Regions from separate parts of the Rhizobium oryzihabitans genome, predicted to be linked through region 2. Evidence: riboswitches for the same ligand, from Rfam matches in the RefSeq annotation. Region 2 holds a riboswitch; each other region holds the start of a gene.
The links. A riboswitch is a leader RNA that binds a small molecule or an ion and turns the genes downstream of it on or off. The one in region 2 is predicted to bind cobalamin.

Region 1: it holds a riboswitch for cobalamin, as region 2 does, so the genes downstream of both, G3A56_RS18790 (ABC transporter substrate-binding protein) here and G3A56_RS11760 (DUF1636 family protein) in region 2, are expected to answer to the same signal.
Region 3: it holds a riboswitch for cobalamin, as region 2 does, so the genes downstream of both, bluB (5,6-dimethylbenzimidazole synthase) here and G3A56_RS11760 (DUF1636 family protein) in region 2, are expected to answer to the same signal.
Region 4: it holds a riboswitch for cobalamin, as region 2 does, so the genes downstream of both, nrdH (glutaredoxin-like protein NrdH) here and G3A56_RS11760 (DUF1636 family protein) in region 2, are expected to answer to the same signal.

What each region holds. Positions count from the first base shown of each region.
Region 1 is NZ_CP048635.1:453,848-458,138, forward strand. It holds gene G3A56_RS18780 (ABC transporter ATP-binding protein) at 1-542, opposite strand, end outside; gene G3A56_RS18785 (FecCD family ABC transporter permease) at 539-1,567, opposite strand; gene G3A56_RS18790 (ABC transporter substrate-binding protein) at 1,564-2,586, opposite strand; cobalamin riboswitch at 2,753-2,987, opposite strand; gene G3A56_RS18795 (GNAT family N-acetyltransferase) at 3,027-3,905, opposite strand; gene argE (acetylornithine deacetylase) at 4,135-4,291, shown strand, end outside.
Region 2 is NZ_CP048632.1:2,266,534-2,270,824, forward strand. It holds gene G3A56_RS11750 (cobyric acid synthase) at 1-627, opposite strand, end outside; gene cobO (cob(I)yrinic acid a,c-diamide adenosyltransferase) at 629-1,246, opposite strand; cobalamin riboswitch at 1,382-1,598, shown strand; gene G3A56_RS11760 (DUF1636 family protein) at 1,719-2,144, shown strand; gene cobW (cobalamin biosynthesis protein CobW) at 2,141-3,178, shown strand; gene cobN (cobaltochelatase subunit CobN) at 3,280-4,291, shown strand, end outside.
Region 3 is NZ_CP048632.1:479,538-483,828, reverse strand. It holds gene G3A56_RS02870 (DUF2865 domain-containing protein) at 1-758, shown strand, start outside; partial or broken gene bluB (5,6-dimethylbenzimidazole synthase) at 987-1,687, opposite strand; cobalamin riboswitch at 1,761-1,945, opposite strand; partial or broken gene G3A56_RS02860 (TolB family protein) at 2,143-2,972, opposite strand; gene G3A56_RS02855 (glyoxalase superfamily protein) at 3,158-3,535, shown strand; gene G3A56_RS02850 (NAD+ synthase) at 3,789-4,291, opposite strand, start outside.
Region 4 is NZ_CP048632.1:2,162,103-2,166,393, forward strand. It holds gene nrdF (class 1b ribonucleoside-diphosphate reductase subunit beta) at 1-190, opposite strand, end outside; gene nrdE (class 1b ribonucleoside-diphosphate reductase subunit alpha) at 207-2,393, opposite strand; gene nrdI (class Ib ribonucleoside-diphosphate reductase assembly flavoprotein NrdI) at 2,381-2,779, opposite strand; gene nrdH (glutaredoxin-like protein NrdH) at 2,791-3,012, opposite strand; cobalamin riboswitch at 3,267-3,491, opposite strand; partial or broken gene G3A56_RS11295 (nucleoside triphosphate hydrolase) at 3,624-4,252, opposite strand; gene G3A56_RS11300 (ATP-binding cassette domain-containing protein) at 4,249-4,291, opposite strand, start outside.

The DNA.
Region 1 (4,291 bases), on a different replicon from region 2:
ACCAGATCGAGCAGGCCGATCTGGTGGCCGATGTCGAGATGGTTGGTCGGCTCGTCCAGAAGCAGGATATGTGGCTCCTGCGCCAGCGCGCGGGCGATGTGCAGCCTCTGCCGTTCGCCGCCGGAAAGGTGATGCCAGCTTCGATCCGCCTTGTCCGCCATGTCGACATTTTCAAGCGCCGCATCGACGATGGCGTCATCCTTTGACGACCATGCGGAAAGCGGACCGAGATAGGGTGTGCGTCCAAGTTCGACAGCCTGTCGCGCGCTGATACGTTCGGTGGTTTCGGCCTGCTGCTCCACGAAGGCGAGCCTGCGGGCAAGCTCGCGCCGCCCGAATGAGGCAAGCGGCTCCTCGCCAAGCGTGACGTGACCTCTGCGCGGTTTGCGGATGCCGGCCAGCATGGAAAGAAGCGTGCTTTTGCCCGAGCCGTTCGGCCCGATAATGCCGAGGAACTGGCCGGAACCCACATCCAGCGAAACGCCGCGGACGATTTCGATGTTGCCGGCATGGAAATGCAGATCGTAGGCGGACAATCTCATGACCGCCCCCTTTTCTGCCCGAGGATGAAGGCAAAGGCGGGCGCACCGACGAGCGCGGTGATGACCCCGATCGGCAGGACCTGGCCGGGAATGACGATGCGGGAGAGAATATCGGCGACGATCATGAAAATCGCACCGGTCAGCGCCGTCACCGGCAGCAACAGCCCATGGCGAACGCCCACGAAGATGCGCGCCGCATGCGGAATGACGAGGCCGACGAAGCCGATGGAGCCGACCAGCGACACCATGACCGCCGTCATGATCGCCGAAACCGAGATCAGCACCGCATAGACCCAGCGCACGGGGATGCCAAGCGAGGCTGCGGCCTGACCGCCGAAGGCGAAGGCATCGAGTGCGCGGGCATACCAGAGGCAGACCGCAAGACCCGCAAGGCTGACCGGCAAAGCCAGCCAGGCATCCGGCCAGCGTACCCCCGAAAGATTGCCCAGAAGCCAGAACATGATGCCGCGCGCCTGTTCTGCATTGGCGGATTTGGTGACGATGAAAGACGTCAAGGCGTTGAACAGCTGCGAACCGGCGACCCCCGCCAGAATGATGGCGCTGTTGCCGTGTCCGGCCCTGACCGCCAGAAGGCTGACCAGCGAAAAAGCGACAAAAGCACCGATCAGAGCGCCTGCCGGCATCGTCAGGAACCCGGCGCCGAAGCCCAGAAGCGCCACCGCGACGGCGCCAGTGGACGCACCGGCGGAGATGCCGAGAATATAGGGATCGGCGAGCGGATTGCGCAAAAGCGATTGCAGCACCGCACCGGCGAGCGCCAGCGAAGCACCGCAACAGGCGGCGACGACGGCGCGGCTGAGGCGGTAACTCCAGACGATGCCCTCATCCAGCGGCTCCAGCGGATAACCCGCGTGGAAGACACGGTTGGCGATGGTTTTCGCCACCACATCGAACGGAATGGCGGTTTCGCCGATGGCCGCACCGGCCATCAGCGCAACAAGCAGCAGGGCGAGTGCGGCAAAAGCCAGACCCACCCTGCCGAGATGGACGGAAAAACCGTTCACTTGGCGAGGCCGGCGGCGGAAATCGCCTCGGCCAGCGTTTCGATGCCCTCAATCGTGCGGATGGTCGGGTTCATCGCCTGCGCGTCCATGTCGAAGACGTGTTTGTCCTTGACGGCCGGCATGATGCTGGCAACCGGATCGGTCGCAAGGAACTTGCGCTTGACGGCAACATCATCGGCGGGGAAACGGCGGCGATCCATCTGGCCGGCGACGATCACGGTCGGATTGGCCTTGGCGATGGTTTCCCAGCCAACGGTTGGCCATTCCTCATCGCTTTCGATGACATTTTTCAGCCCGAGCGCGGACATGATGTAACCCGGCGCACCCTTGCGGCCGGCCACATAGGGATCGATATCGAGCTCGGCGCTGGAGAACCAGAAGACGGCGGAAAGCTTGCCATTCGCCGATGCAATCTTGGTGCGGGCTGCCTCTTCGCGCTTCTTCAGGTCGGCAACAACTTCCTCGCCGCGGTCCTGCACGTTGAAGATCTTGGCGAGGTCGCGGATTTCCTGATAGATGAGGTCCATGGTGAAGACGGTGTTGCGCACGCCATCGCCGCCGCCGGAATTGTCCTTGCCCATGCAATCGGCGGGCGAGGTATAAACGGGAATACCGAGCTCGGCGAATTGCGCCGGTGTTCCGACAACACCCTCCGGACCGATCTGCCACTGGAACTGCGTCGTCACGAGGTCCGGCTTCTTGCCGACCACGGCCTCGAAACTCGGATCATTGTCAGCCAGCCGCTCGACCTTTGCATTGGCCTCCTCGTAACCCTTCAGAACCGGGCCGATCCACAGCGCCGTGCCAACCACCCTGTCGGCAACACCGAGCAGATAAAGAACCTCGGTCGTGCTCTGGCCAACGGAGACAGTGCGCGAAGGCGCCTGCCTGAAGGTGATATCCTCGCCGCAGCTGTTGATCGTCAGCGGATAGACGGTCTCAGTGGCATGGGCCGTGCCGGCGGCAAATGCGGCGGCCATAAGAGCGGCAGTAACCGGCAGGTGTTTGAAATGAAACATATGTTCTCCAGTCTAAATTGGGTGGCTTGATCCGAAGCGGCGCGTATCAAAACGTGTGGCGACAAACGGACGGCGTGTGTGGAGATGGAGAACGGGGCACGGAATACGTTTCCGCAGACGGAAAGGTCATAATCAGCTCCTCTTCCGGGCATCCCCGCCCGTAACGATGGTCCATATTATGACGGCAGGTCTCCTGGCTCGCGAATATGCACCGTTCATCTGCCTTCCCGTATCCCGGAGGATACAGTGGCATGACGCTTTCAGGCGTCACGGGGATGAACGGCAATCCGCTTACAGTTGCGGGGGCAGCCACGGCATTGGGCGAAAAAGATCACCCGCACCATGTTCCCTATTAATCCCTTTGCCCTTCGGCTTCAGGAACCGTCGGTTTCTGACATACGGGCCAAGCGGCGGGGCGTCAATTGCGATAGTGCCGCAGCTCAGCACAAAGACGGGCCTGCCAGCGCGAAAATTTTCGCCGCGCCCGAGCCGACCGGTTGAGGCCCATCTTTCGACATGGTGGTCAGCGTCTCGATCACCACCAACCCGGATTGCACCAGAAAATCGGTGAAAAGTCCGCTGTCGCACACGGCATCGAGGCGCACCAGCTGATCATCCAGATCGGCAAAATGCCGCTGGACCAGCGCGATCGCATCGGTTTCCTCGCGCGCAACGACCGGGCCGACGATGTGGCCCCGCCCCGCCACTCGGCGCAATGCAAAAGCGATGAGGTGATCCGCCTCAAACAATCCGTAACCCGTATTCTCCTTCAGAAGCCGCTGGAGGACGCCACGGCGCGAGACGCCAAAGGCTAGCCGGTCGATCGCCACCACGTCCGCCAGATGATCTTCCGACAGTGGCTCGATCCTTCTTTTCTTACCAGGTGTGGGCATTTCGACAGGACACAGCGGCTTTCCCCGAAGGAGATGCACTTTTTCCGTATCTCCCACAAAGCCGAGCCCGGAAAACAGCCGCCGCGACACGTCCGTCGCATTCAGCCGCAGGGAGACGGTGGGGAATTTCGCGATCAACTGCCGCACCAGCCATGGTGCGACGCCCTGCCCCTGCAGGCGTGGGGAAACGATGACCATGCCGAGTGTTGCAAAACCCTCGGCATAGGGAAAGAGCATCGCGGTTGCGACAACGCGGTCAATCTCGTCCAGCGCGGCAAGTCCAACGCCGCACTGGCGCAGGAAACACCATTCATTTGCGTGATAACGCCACCCGACAGCCATGGAAAGCGCATGCAGATGATCGGCATCCATTTCGGCGATATCCACCGTCCGCAACTCGAAACTATCGACTTTGAGCAGGTCCATACCAAACGGCCCTCATCCCTTCTGCGCGGAACCGTCATTCGGTCCAGGCAGCCCAGCCACGACACCCGAAGATAACCAGCCTCACCAGCACGAATTTCCTGAAAGCACTGGAAGGACACAACAATCTACCGAAATCATCCGCATTTCGGCAGATAAACGCCGCAGACCATTCTAAGCTTTTGCGATGACAATCCGGTCAAGCGTAAGCGGCCGGCCAGCGGAGACGGCCATGAACGCAATCGAAATCCTTGAGCGTCTTGTCGGTTTCCCATCGGTGGTTGGCACCGCCAATGGCGACATTGCCGGATGGATTGCCGATTATCTGGAGAGCCACGGCGCGAAAGTATCGCTGCTGCCGGGGCCCGAGGGCGACCGCGCCAATCTGT
Region 2 (4,291 bases):
ACCGTCCGAAAACAGTGACGGATCGCCGCGAAAGCGGTTGACGATGAAGCCCTTTATCATCGCGGCATCGTCGGGGTCGAGAACGGTTCTTGTACCCACGAGGCTGGCGATGACCCCGCCTCTGTCTATATCGCCGATCAGGATGACGGGAGCATCGGCCGCGCGGGCAAAGCCCATATTGGCGATGTCGTTGGCGCGCAGGTTGATTTCGGATGCGCTGCCCGCCCCTTCCACCAGCACCAGATCGGCCCGTTGTTTCAGGTGCTCGAAGCTTTCCAGCACGCGCGGCATCAGCCCGGCTTTCATGTGCTGGTAATCGGCGGCTTTGGCATTGCCGACAATTTTACCCTGCACCACCACCTGTGCGCCGGTTTCGCTCTGCGGCTTCAAAAGCACCGGGTTCATGTGAACCGACAGCGGAACGCCCGCTGCACGCGCCTGCAGCGCCTGCGCGCGGCCTATCTCGCCGCCATCGGCGGTGACCGCGGCATTGTTCGACATGTTCTGCGGCTTGAACGGCATGACGGACAGGCCGCGTTTGACGAAGGCACGGGCAAGGCCGGCCACCATCAGCGATTTGCCGACATCCGAGCCGGTTCCCTGAAACATCAGCACGCGTGCAGTCATCTCAGAATTCTATCCCTGCCTGCGCCTTCACACCCGCCTTGAAGTGATGTTTGACGAGGGTCATTTCCGTCACCATGTCGGCGGCGTCGATCAACGGTTGCTTGGCGTTGCGGCCGGTGACGATGACATGCAGATCGGGCCGGCGGCTGGAAAGGGTTTCGACGACTTCTTCCAGCGGCAGGTAATCGTAACGCAGCGCGATATTCAACTCGTCGAGGATCAGGAGGCCGATCGTTTCGTCAGCCATCAGGACCTTGGCTTCTTCCCAGGCCTTTGCGGCTGCCATGACATCGCGCTTCAGGTCCTGCGTGTCCCAGGTAAACCCCTCGCCCATGGTACGCCAGACGACCTTGTCACCGAAGAGCGTCAGCGCCTGCTGTTCACCCGTGGACCATGCGCCCTTGATGAATTGCACCACGCCGACCCTGCGTCCGGTGCCGAGCATGCGCAAAGCAAGGCCGAAAGCCGCCGTGGACTTGCCTTTACCGGGGCCGGTATTGATCATCAGCAGACCTTTTTCGATGGTCTTTTCCGCGACTTCGGCATCCTGAACCGTCTTGCGGTTCACCATTTTCTGCCGGTGGCGTTCGGCTTCGCTGTCGCTGATGTCGCGTGTCATCGCGTTTTCCTTCTCGTCCAGCGGCGCGGGGCCGGATGCCCCTGCCTTTCGGAGCGGCGACTATACCCAATTTGCCGCACCCGGCAATGCGGCCAGCCAACGGGCCGCGGCATTGACCCCCACGCCCGTTCAGCCTAAGGGTAAGGGACTGACGGTCTTTTCCCGGCAACGGGAAAAGCTAAGAGGGAACACGGTTCCGCCCTGACAGGGGTCATTCCGTGGCTGCCCCCGCAACTGTAAGCGGCAAGCCCGCACCGTAAAGCCACTGAACCTCTAAAGATGGTTCGGGAAGGCGGTGCCCGGGTGTTTTAAAGCCGCAAGCCAGGAGACCTGCCGTTTCAGGAAAAACGTCTGCCGGGCGGGGTGCTCCGGTCAGTCGGTCAGATCGAACAGCCGGCTCTGCGCTTTTCCGCATGCCGTTTTCGACATCCGCACCCCGATGAGTTTTTAAAGGCGCGGAAAGCGAAACGGTTTGGATATTACAGCGGTCTCTTCATGTGCGAATTCGGAGGCGGAAGGCGAAAACGCCTCCGGCGTCGTCGTTTTTGTCTGCCGCAGCTGTCGCGATGAAACCGATCCCAATGCGGAGCCGCGACCCGGTGCACGTCTTGCGGATGCCGTCATGGCAACGGCGCAGGAAGCCGGCATTGTCGTCCGTTCCGTCAATTGTCTTGCCAATTGCAAACGCGGCCTCAGCGCCGTGCTTCGCGGCGGCGACGGCTGGTCCTATGTCTTTGGCGGGCTGACGCCCGACGATGCGGAAGACCTGCTGACCGGCGCGCGCATGCTGGCCGCCTCCGCAGATGGCCTGATGCCCTGGCGCGGCCGCCCCGATACATTGAAGCGCGGCATGGTGGCGCGCATTCCCCCATTCGATTTTACCGAGGAGAGATCATGAGCACCCTTCTGGACCGCGTTCCCTGCACCATCGTCACCGGCTTTCTGGGGGCCGGAAAAACCACGCTGCTGCGCGGTCTTCTCGAAAAGCTTGATGGCAAGCGACTGGCCATCATCGTCAATGAGTTCGGTGATATCGGCATCGATGGCGAAATCCTCAAAGGCTGCGGCATTGAGAGCTGCCCGGAGGAAAACATCGTCGAACTGGCCAATGGCTGCATCTGCTGCACGGTCGCGGATGATTTCCAGCCGGCCATTGAACAGATCCTCAGCCGCCAGCCGAAGGTGGAGCATATCCTCATCGAGACCTCGGGCCTTGCCCTGCCGAAGCCCCTGGTGCAGGCGTTCCAGTGGCCGGCGATCAAGAGCCGCGTAACGGTGGATGCCGTGGTGGCTGTCGTGGACGGTGCCGCCCTTGCAGAGGGCCAGGTGGCGCATGACATGGAAGCGCTTGCCGCCCAGCGGGCGAATGACGAAGCGCTCGATCACGACGATCCGGTGGAAGAAGTCTTCGAGGATCAGGTCGCCTGCGCCGATCTCATCGTCCTCACCAAGGCCGATCTCCTTGATCACGCCGGTCTGGAAAAGGCGAAGGCTCATATTCTCGAGCATCTGCCGCGGGCTGCGAAGATCGTCGTCGCCTCGAATGGTGCAATCGACCCCGCCGTTCTGATTGGTCTCGGCCTTGCGGTGGAGGAGGATATCGAAAACCGCCGCACCCATCATGATGGCGAGCTTGACCACGAACACGACGATTTCGACAGCTTCGTCATCGATCTGCCCGCCGTGACCGATCCGGAAGCACTGGCCACCCGTATCGCGGAAACTGCTGCTGCGGAAAACGTTCTTCGCATCAAGGGTTTCGTTGAAGTTTCCGCCAAGCCGATGCGCCTGCAGGTGCAGGCTGTCGGCAGCCGCGTCAACCATTATTACGATCGGCCATGGGCAGCCGGTGAGGAGCGCCGCAGCCGCCTCGTCATCATCGGCGAGAAGGGCATCAACCGCGAAAAGATCGAACAGATGCTGGCCGCCTGACATAAAGCACGTCCGGTTTAAACGGAATCATCGGACGTGCTGTCTTGTTTGCGCATTGTCGGACGCAAAACTGCACTGCACTTTTACTGGAAATGCCTTAGATGCATATTCTCGCCACCACATCCTCGTCTCTGGACGATCTGGTCGAGCCGGTTGATCTCAATCAGCCGCGATCGGATGTGGTGATGCTGTCTTTTTCGGCAAGCGATCTTGCCGGGCTGGAACAGGCATGGCGGCAGGTGGGGTCCAGACTTCCTTCCCTGTCCGCCGCCAACCTCTCCGAACTTCGGCATCCGATGTCAGTCGATCTGTGGATCGAAAAAACGGCGGAGCACGCCCGTGTCATCCTTATCCGGATTCTGGGCGGTGCGGAGCGCTGGCGTTACGGCGTGGATCAACTCTCCATAATGGCGCGACGGCGCGGCATAAAGCTTCTGTTATTGCCTGGTGAGTGCAGCGAGAGGGACGAGAAGCTGGAGGCGGCCTCGACCGTCGATCGACAGACGCTTTCCTCAGTCCTCTCCTTCTTCCGTGAGGGTGGGCGGGAGAATATGGACCGGCTTGCCTCCGGGCTTTCGGTTCTTGCAAGCGGTGGCGCATGGCCGGATATCGAGGCCCAACCGCTGCCGAAAGCGGGTTTCTACCGGCCCGGTAAAGGCGTTGTGGATCAAGCGGAAGCCTGCGTGGGTTACCCCGCCGATGCACCTATTCTGCCCATTCTCTTTTACCGCTCCATGCTTCTGGCTTCGGATTCTGCGCCCGTCGATGCGCTGTTTCATGGGCTCGCACAGCGCGGTTTTAGCCCTTTGCCGATTTTCGTCAGCGGCCTGAAGGATGCGGAGGCGATCCGCTTTCTTGAAACCGTGCTGCCGGATATCAAGCCCGCGGCCATTGTTGCCGCCACGGCTTTTGCCAGTCAGACGGACGACGGTGGCAAAACCCTGTTTGATCGCCTCGGCGTGCCGGTGTTTCAGGTGGTCATGGCGACGACGCACCGCGACGGCTGGGCGGAAAATGCGCGCGGTCTCAACCCATCCGACCTTGCCATGCATGTGGTTTTGCCGGAACTCGATGGCCGGATTCTTGCCGGTGCTATCTCATTCAAACAGATGC
Region 3 (4,291 bases), 1.4 Mb from region 2:
CAGCGCAGCGCAGCGACGACGGCGACATCAGACGCCAGCGCATTCTCGCCGCGCTCGACGCCAATGGCTGCAGCCCCCTTCCGGAAACGGAAGCACAGCTGCCGCCGGCTCCCGATGTCACGCGTTACCCCGATGCCTTCCGCCAGCAGGAAAATCAGCCGGGACAGGCCGGGCTTTCGCCCTATCCCGGCTCCGCCGGGGAAGGTGGGCTTAGAACCCTCTGCGTGCGCACCTGCGACGGCTCGTTTTTCCCCATTGCCGCCAATGCCTCGCCGCTTGATTTTCGCGCCCAGGCGGAGCAATGCCAGAAAATGTGTCCGGGAACAGAGACGGAGCTTTATTTCCACTCCATGACAGATCAGGAAACCGCCGACATGGTGTCTGCCGAAACCGGAAAACCCTACAAGGACCTGCCAACCGCCTTTGCCTATAAAAATGCCTCGGCAAAGGCACCGGGCTGCGCCTGCAACATGGCCGCCTATCACGACGAGATGCAGAAGCAGGAAGAGGCAGCCCGGCCGGAAGCCGAAAAACCCTATTCCGGCATCACCACCATCCCATCACCGCAAGGCGACAAGGCTCAGAAACCCGCAGAGCAGCAGCAGGCCGCAAAGCCGCCGGAACAACCGGTACCGGAACGGGACTACGATCCGAACAACAGCAAGGTCCGTGTCATCGGCCCGAAATTCCTGCCCGATCAGACTGGTCGGATCGACCTGAAGAACCCCGCGCTGAAGGGTATACAGCCGCAGCAATAGCGTGCTGTGGGGCCTCCCCCCTTAGGGCGGTCAGTTATGGAGCGAGCGCGTGCAGCTTGTTTCTTCTCCCCGACGGGGAGAAGGTCGCGGCAGCGGGATGAGGGGCAAGGGTGAGGTTTCATCGCTGACGTCGCCCCCTCATCCGACCCTTCGGACCACCTTCTCCCCGGCGGGGAGAAGAAACAGGCGGCAACGCTTTGCCTCTCACAGGCGAGCCCCAGCCTCCCTCTACCGCCCGCCCCACCGGTTGCGAAACACCAGTTCCTCCAGCGGCACGCGCTGACGCCAGCCCTTCACCGCCAGTTCCGGTTCGGTGTAAAGCTCATCGACGCGGCCGAGGCAGAGCCAGGCGACGATTTCGATATGGTCGGGGATTTCCAGAATGGCGCGAATGTCGCTGTCGTGGAAAATGCTGACCCAGCCGACGCCGATGCCTTCGGCGCGGGCCGCCAGCCAGAGGTTCTGGATGGCGCAGACGGTCGAATAGACATCCGTGCGCGGATTGTGGGTGCGACCCAGCACCACCTTGCCGCCACGCGTCGGATCGCAGGTGACGCAGATGCTGAGCGGCGCCTTGCGGATGCCCTCGAGCTTCAGGCTGCTATAAAGCGCCTGCTGCTCGCCTTCAAACAACGCCGCCGCTTCCTCATTGGCGCGGCGGAACGCCACCCAGGCCGCCTGCCTGACCGCGCCGTCGGTCACAAGCGTGAAATTCCACGGCTGCATGAAGCCGACCGAGGGGCGGAATGCGCCGCCTTCAGCAAACGCTCCACCACATCATCCGGCAGCGGATCGGGCAGGAACTGATCGCGCACATCGCGGCGGGTTTCTATGGCACGGTAAATCGCCTCGCGCTCGGCGCTGGAAAACGGGCGGGCAGGCGAAAGCGCGTCATCTGACGGGTTGCGCGCAGACGGATCGATCGGCATCGTTTATCCCCAACAATGCGAAGGCCGGGTGAAACACCCTGCCTTTTTCAACAACCTGCCGCCGTCCGCGCGGTGCGGTCTATCCTGTCAGGCCGGTCTTCTGACTAGGCTTCATCCGCCCCTCTCGCCTTCCCGAATAACTTCAGTGGCATTAAGAAAAAGGGCATCCACCTCACAGCGTTGGGCACGTTCCGGTCTTTCACCGGATTCCCGATTCTCCCGCCATAAACGGCGGGCACCTGACAAAAGAGCTATGGGCAAGAAACCTTGCCAATGCAAGCATCTTGGCGGGTGGTGCGGCAATGTGGCCATGGCATGCCTCACCCGTCATTCCGGCCTTGAGCCGGAATCCAACCAGCCCAAGTCCTTGGGCTGAGACGAGTCTTTTCACCGCGCAGACGCGCGTCTACCGGATTCCGGCTCAAGGCCGGAATGACGGGTCCTCCTTTACCGCATCACTCCACGGGGAAATAACGCACATACGCAAACTCATCCCCATCCGGCGACCAGTTGGGGGAATTCATCGTTCCCTGCCCGCCAAACAGCTCGAACAGCGTCTCCACATTGCCGCCATCCATGTCCATCAACCGCACGCGCACATCAAGATCGCGCGGGTGGTCGAAGACATCGGCGTCGTAGGAAACGAAGACTACCTTGTCACCCCTGGGGACGGGTGCGGGAACCAGTCGCCATAAGCGCTGTCGGTGATGCGCTCGACGCTGGAGCCATCCACCCGCACGCGCCAGATCTGCATCAACCCGGTGCGGCTGGAATTGAAATAGATCCACCCGCCATCCGGCGAATAATCCGGCCCGTCATTGCGGCCCTCACCATGGGTAAGGCGCGTTTCAACACCGCTGGCTATATCCATGGAATAGATGTCGAAAACCTGATCGCGAATGCCGCAATAGGCAAAGCTTTTCCCATCCGGCGACCAGCCGTGCCAATAGGACGGAAGGTTCCTTGTCATCAGCCGCGGCGTGCCGCCCGTCGATGGCAAAAGGTAGATGGCGCTCTTGCCAAACTCCACCTTGTCGGAAATGGCATAGAGCGAACCATCAGGCGAAATGCCGTGGTCGTTGTTGCAGATCGTGGCAAAGCCGGTATCGACTTTCTCCGGCGCAGCATCACCGGCAAGAGACAGGCGATAGAGCAGCCCTTCGGCGTTCAACAGCAGATATCTGCCGTCCGGCGACCAGTTCGGCGCCTCGAACAGCTCGGATGTCTGCCACACCACCCGCATCTGCCGGGTGCGGATGTTGAAGATTTCGATTGAGCTGCGCATGCTGCCTCCCGGGCCTGTCGATAGTTCGGAACGGCGCGACGCAGATATTCCATTTGCATCCGCCACCACCGTGATTATGATCCTAGGGCCGCAGGCACCGTCCTGCAAATTCAAATCGGAAAAAACGCCAGCGCTCCGGCACCGCCCGCACCGCTTCCCGTTTCTCCCAGATCCGAGGTTCCGCGATGAATACCATCGCCGATCACGGCATCCGGTTCGGCCGGATCGCCGCAATGCTTCCTGTCAAGAACATCGAAAAAGCCCGTGATTTTTATGTCGGCGTGCTGGGTTTCGAAAAGACCTTCGAAAACGGCAATCCCGTCGGCTTCATGATCCTGAAACAGGGCAATGCCGAGCTGCACCTGACATTGCAGCCCAGCCACAAGGCTGCGCCCTTCAACGTGGCGCATATGATGGTGAGCGATGTCGATGCGCTGCATACGCTCTGCAAGAGCCAGGGCTTGCGCATCATCAAGGGCCTGCAGGACAAGGATTACGGCCTGCGCGCCTTTGTGTTTGAAGACCTGGATGGCAACCGCATCGATGTGGGGCAGGCTATTTGAGATGAGCGAACGGCGCGGGGTTTTCTCCGCGCCGCTTGTTTAAACACGAAGGTTTGTTGTGGAACGAGCGCATGCCATTTGTTTCTTCTCCCCGCCGGGGAGAAGTCCGCGGCAGCGGGATGAGGGGGCAAGGGTCGAGATATTCGGCAACGTTACCCCCTCATCCGACCCTTCGGGCCACCTTCTCCACGGCGGGGAGAAGAAACGAGCGGCAACCCCGAGCAAAACATCCCCTACCAGCGCCTTCCTTCAATCACCGATCCCGAAACCGGTTGGTAATCGGATAACGCCGGTCACGCCCAAAGTTCTTCTTGGTGATCTTCACGCCCGGCGCCGATTGCCGGCGCTTGTATTCGGCGAGATAGAGCAGATGCTCCACCCGGTGTACCGTCGCCACGTCATGGCCGCGCGCCAGAATCTCCTCAACCGACATTTCCTTCTCGACGAGGCATTCCAGAATGTCGTCCAGCACCGGATAGGGTGGCAGCGAATCCTGGTCGGTCTGGTTGGGACGCAATTCGGCCGACGGCGCCTTGGAGATGATGTTGGCGGGGATCACCTCACCCGAAGGCCCGAGCGCGCCCGGCGGCACATGGGCGTTGCGCCAGGCGGAAATGGCGTAGACCTGCATCTTGTAGAGGTCCTTGATGGGATTGAAACCGCCATTCATGTCGCCGTAGAGCGTGGCATAACCCACCGACATTTCCGACTTGTTGCCCGTCGTCACCACCATGGAGCCGAACTTGTTCGAGACGG
Region 4 (4,291 bases), 100 kb from region 2:
CGCGGATCGTCAGTTTCTGCTCTTCCGGCTTCAGCGTTCCCCAGGAGGGGATATCATTGGAGAGCGGCACTTTTTCCGGCAGCCAGAAATTCGATGTCAGGCGGTTCCAGACTTCGAGATCCTTGTCGTCCTCGATACGGTTCCAGTTGACCGCGCGAATGCGGGACACGGGTTTTACGGCAATGTTCATTCTCTTGTCCCTCAATTCAGAGCGTGCAGGAAACGCAGCCCTGAACCTGCGTGCCTTCCAGCGCCATCTGGCGCAAACGGATGTAGTAGATCGTCTTGATGCCCTTCTTCCAGGCGTAGATCTGCGCGCGGTTGATATCGCGCGTCGTCGCCGTATCGCGGAAGAACAAAGTCAGCGACAGGCCCTGATCGACATGCTGGGTTGCCGCCGCATAGGTATCGATGATCTTTTCCGGACCGATCTCATAGGCATCCTGATAATATTCGAGATTATCGTTGGAGAGATAGGAAGCCGGGTAATAAACGCGGCCGATCTTGCCCTCTTTGCGGATTTCGATCTTGGAGACGATCGGATGAATCGAGGATGTCGAGTGGTTGATATAGGAGATCGAGCCGGTGGGCGGCACGGCCTGGAGGTTCTGATTATAGAGGCCGGAAGCCATGACGGCCTCCTTCAATGCCCTCCAGTCTTCCTGCGTTGGAATGGAAATGCCGGCTTTTTCGAAGAGGTCGCGGACCTTTTCCGTCGCAGGCAGCCACTCCCGGTCGGTATATTTGTCGAAATACTCGCCCGAGGCATATTTGGAGTTTTCAAAGCCCTTGAAGCTCTGGCCCCTTTCCACGGCAAGGCGATTGCTGGCGCGGATGGCGTGGTAGGTCACCGTATAGAAATAGATATTGGTGAAATCGACGCCTTCTTCGGAACCATAGAAGATGCGCTCCCGCGCCAGATAACCGTGCAGGTTCATCTGGCCGAGCCCGATGGCGTGGCTGGCATCATTGCCCTTTTCCACCGAGGGTACGGAAGAGATGTGGCTCATATCCGAAACCGCCGTCAGCGCCCGGATGGAGGTCTCGATCGTCTTGCCGAAATCTGCCGAATCCATTGCTGATGCAATGTTGAGCGAGCCGAGATTGCAGGAAATATCCTTGCCCATATGGCTATAGGACAGATCGGCGTTTAACTCGCTCGCTTCGCTGACCTGAAGAATCTCCGAGCAGAGATTGCTCATGCTGATACGACCGGCGATCGGATTGGCGCGGTTCACCGTATCCTCGAACATAATGTAGGGATAACCACTTTCAAACTGGATTTCGGCGATGACCTGGAAGAACTCACGCGCCTTGATCTTCTTCTTGCGGATGCGGCTGTCGGCGACCATTTCATGATATTTTTCGGTGACCGAAATCTCGGTCAGCGGCACGCCATAGACCCGCTCCACATCATAGGGCGAGAACAAATACATATCCTCGTTGTTGCGGGCGAGTTCGAAGGTGATGTCGGGGATCACCACGCCGAGCGACAGGGTCTTGATGCGGATTTTTTCGTCGGCGTTTTCGCGCTTCGTATCAAGGAAGCGCATGATGTCCGGGTGGTGGGCATGCAGATAGACCGCGCCAGCACCCTGGCGTGCTCCGAGCTGGTTGGCATAGGAAAACGAATCTTCCAGCAACTTCATCACCGGAATGACGCCGGACGACTGGTTCTCGATCTGTTTGATCGGCGCTCCGAATTCGCGAATATTGGTCAAGGAAAGCGCCACGCCGCCGCCGCGCTTGGAAAGCTGCAGGGCCGAATTGATGGAGCGGCCTATGCTCTCCATATTGTCTTCTACACGCAGCAGAAAACACGAGACCAGCTCACCACGGCTTTTCTTGCCGGCGTTGAGAAAGGTCGGTGTTGCCGGCTGGAAGCGGCCCGAAATAATCTCATCGACCAGATCGCGGGCAAGCTGCTCATCGCCACGCGCAAGGGCCAGCGCCACCATGCAGACGCGATCCTCGTAACGCTCCAGATAGCGTTTTCCGTCGAAGGTCTTCAGCGTATAGGAGGTGTAATATTTGAAGGCGCCGAGAAAGGTCGGAAAGCGGAATTTCCGGGCATAGGCTTCATCGTAGAGGTCACGAACGAAATTGAAGGAATACTGGTCCAGCACCTCCTGCTCGTAATATCCTTCGGTCACCAGATAATCGAGCTTTTCCCTGAGGTTATGGAAAAAGACGGTATTCTGGTTGACGTGCTGGAGGAAATATTGCCTCGCCGCAAGGCGGTCCTTGTCGAGCTGGATTTTTCCATCCGCGTCATAGAGGTTCAGCATCGCGTTCAGCGCGTGGTAGTCCAGCCCAGTATCGACCGGTTTCTGGCTTGCGGCTACCGGCTGTTTGGCGTCCTTGCGCAGCGCGCTCGAGGTCAGCGTGTCCAAAATCGTTCCAATCCATGTTTGACATTGGCGACATCTTCCTCCGTGCCGAGAAGCTCGAAGCGATAGAGAAACGGCACCGCGCATTTGCGCGAGACGATATCTCCGGCGGATGCGAAAGCTGCGCCAAAATTCGTGTTTCCCGCCGCGATGACGCCGCGAATGAGGTTTCGGTTGGAGGGCTCGTTCAAGAACCGGATCACCGGTTTCGGCACGGCCCCTTTCGTGCCGCCGCCCCCATAGGTGGGGGTGACGAGTACATAGGGTTCCGACACATGCGGCACCTCCTCCTCGGCACCCAGCGGCAGGCGAAACAATCGTCGTCCCAGTTTCTGAAGGAAGCGATGCGTGTTTTCGGACCGGCTGGAATAATAGACGATCAGCCCCATCGCCCGCCGCCTCAGCTGATCGAGCCGATCATATCTGGACGGAAACCCGCCCAGTGGCGCTCGCCGGCGACGACCACCGGAACCTGCATGTAACCAAGGCCGCGAACGTGATCGAGCGCATCCGCATCTTCGGAAATATCGACGATCTCATAGCTCACGCCAATGCGATCGAGTGCGCGATAGGTGGCGGTGCATTGGACGCAGGCGGGCTTGCTGTAAACGGTGACGGTCATGATTTCCTCTTTCGAAGCCGCTTTTGCACACGGCTCAACATTGCCGATTGCGATCGCAATCGGTTGGCGATGGTTCTGTCATTCAGGTGGCGGGCACGGCCTTTAGCCGTGGAAAATCATTCTCTACGCCGACGAGCGCAGGAACTCAAAAAAATGCACTGGCATGACTTCACCCCGAAGCTTGTTCTGGAGGGGGCAGAAAAGGGCGCACGCAAATCATTTGCGTCAACACCTTCCTCCGGACACCCCGCCCGTGGACGTTTGCGCTCAAGGCAGGTCTCCTGACTTGCGGGTCACAACATCTATTCCGGCCTTCCCGGAGCTTTCGGCTCCAGTGACCCAAATCGGAACGATGCTCACCGCTTACAGTTGCGGGGGCAGTTTCGGCCTTGCTCCGCCATTAATGGCGTTACGCACCGAATTCCCGTCTTAGCTCCCGACGCTTGCGAATCGGAAGAACCTCGAACACCACATATAGTATATGAGGAAATTTTCTCGTCAATAAATAGACATGGAAAAGCCCCACCCTGTGGATCAAAAAGATTCAACACAGAGTCAACAAAGGCTTAACGATAAATGGAGTTGCCGCTCAAGACGGGAAAAGCGTTAATCTATTCCCAAATATCGATGCGAATATCGGCGGGGCGGGTGTTCTCGATTACCCTTTTTCCGTTGGGAAGATCGTTTTCAAAAAGTTTGGCGTGGATCGCAGCCGCATCGAGACCGTAACCCTGCCATCTGTTCCGCAGCCTCTCTTCGAGCACCGCGACGGACGGGCCAACGAAGATGGTGAGGTCAAAGCTGTCGGAAAGCGTGGTCCAGGGCGCTTCATTCAGCAGGAGATAATTGCCTTCGGCAAGGACAAAGCGTGTCTCTGGCGGGATAGCACGGGCGGAGGCGATGGCAATTTCGCGGGAACGGTCAAAAACCGGAACAAGCACCTCCTGTCCGCCCTTGCGAACGGCGGAGACGATATCGAGGAAACCACGCACATCGAAGGTTTCGGGAGCGCCCTTTCGCGGCAGCAGCCCCCGCTCTTCGAGAATGCCATTGTCCATATGAAAGCCATCCATCGGCAGGACGGCAGCCGTTTCGCTCCGCGCCAGCAGAGCGTCGCAGAGCGCATCCGCCAGCGTGGATTTGCCGGCCCCAGGGGACCGGCAATGGCGATGATGAAACGGGATTGGCCCTCTGCCCGCCGAAGAACGTCTTCGACGATCGTCTCAAGCTTCAGCGTCATGCGGCAAGCGTTTCCTTTGGCGCTTCCTTGGCGCCGGTC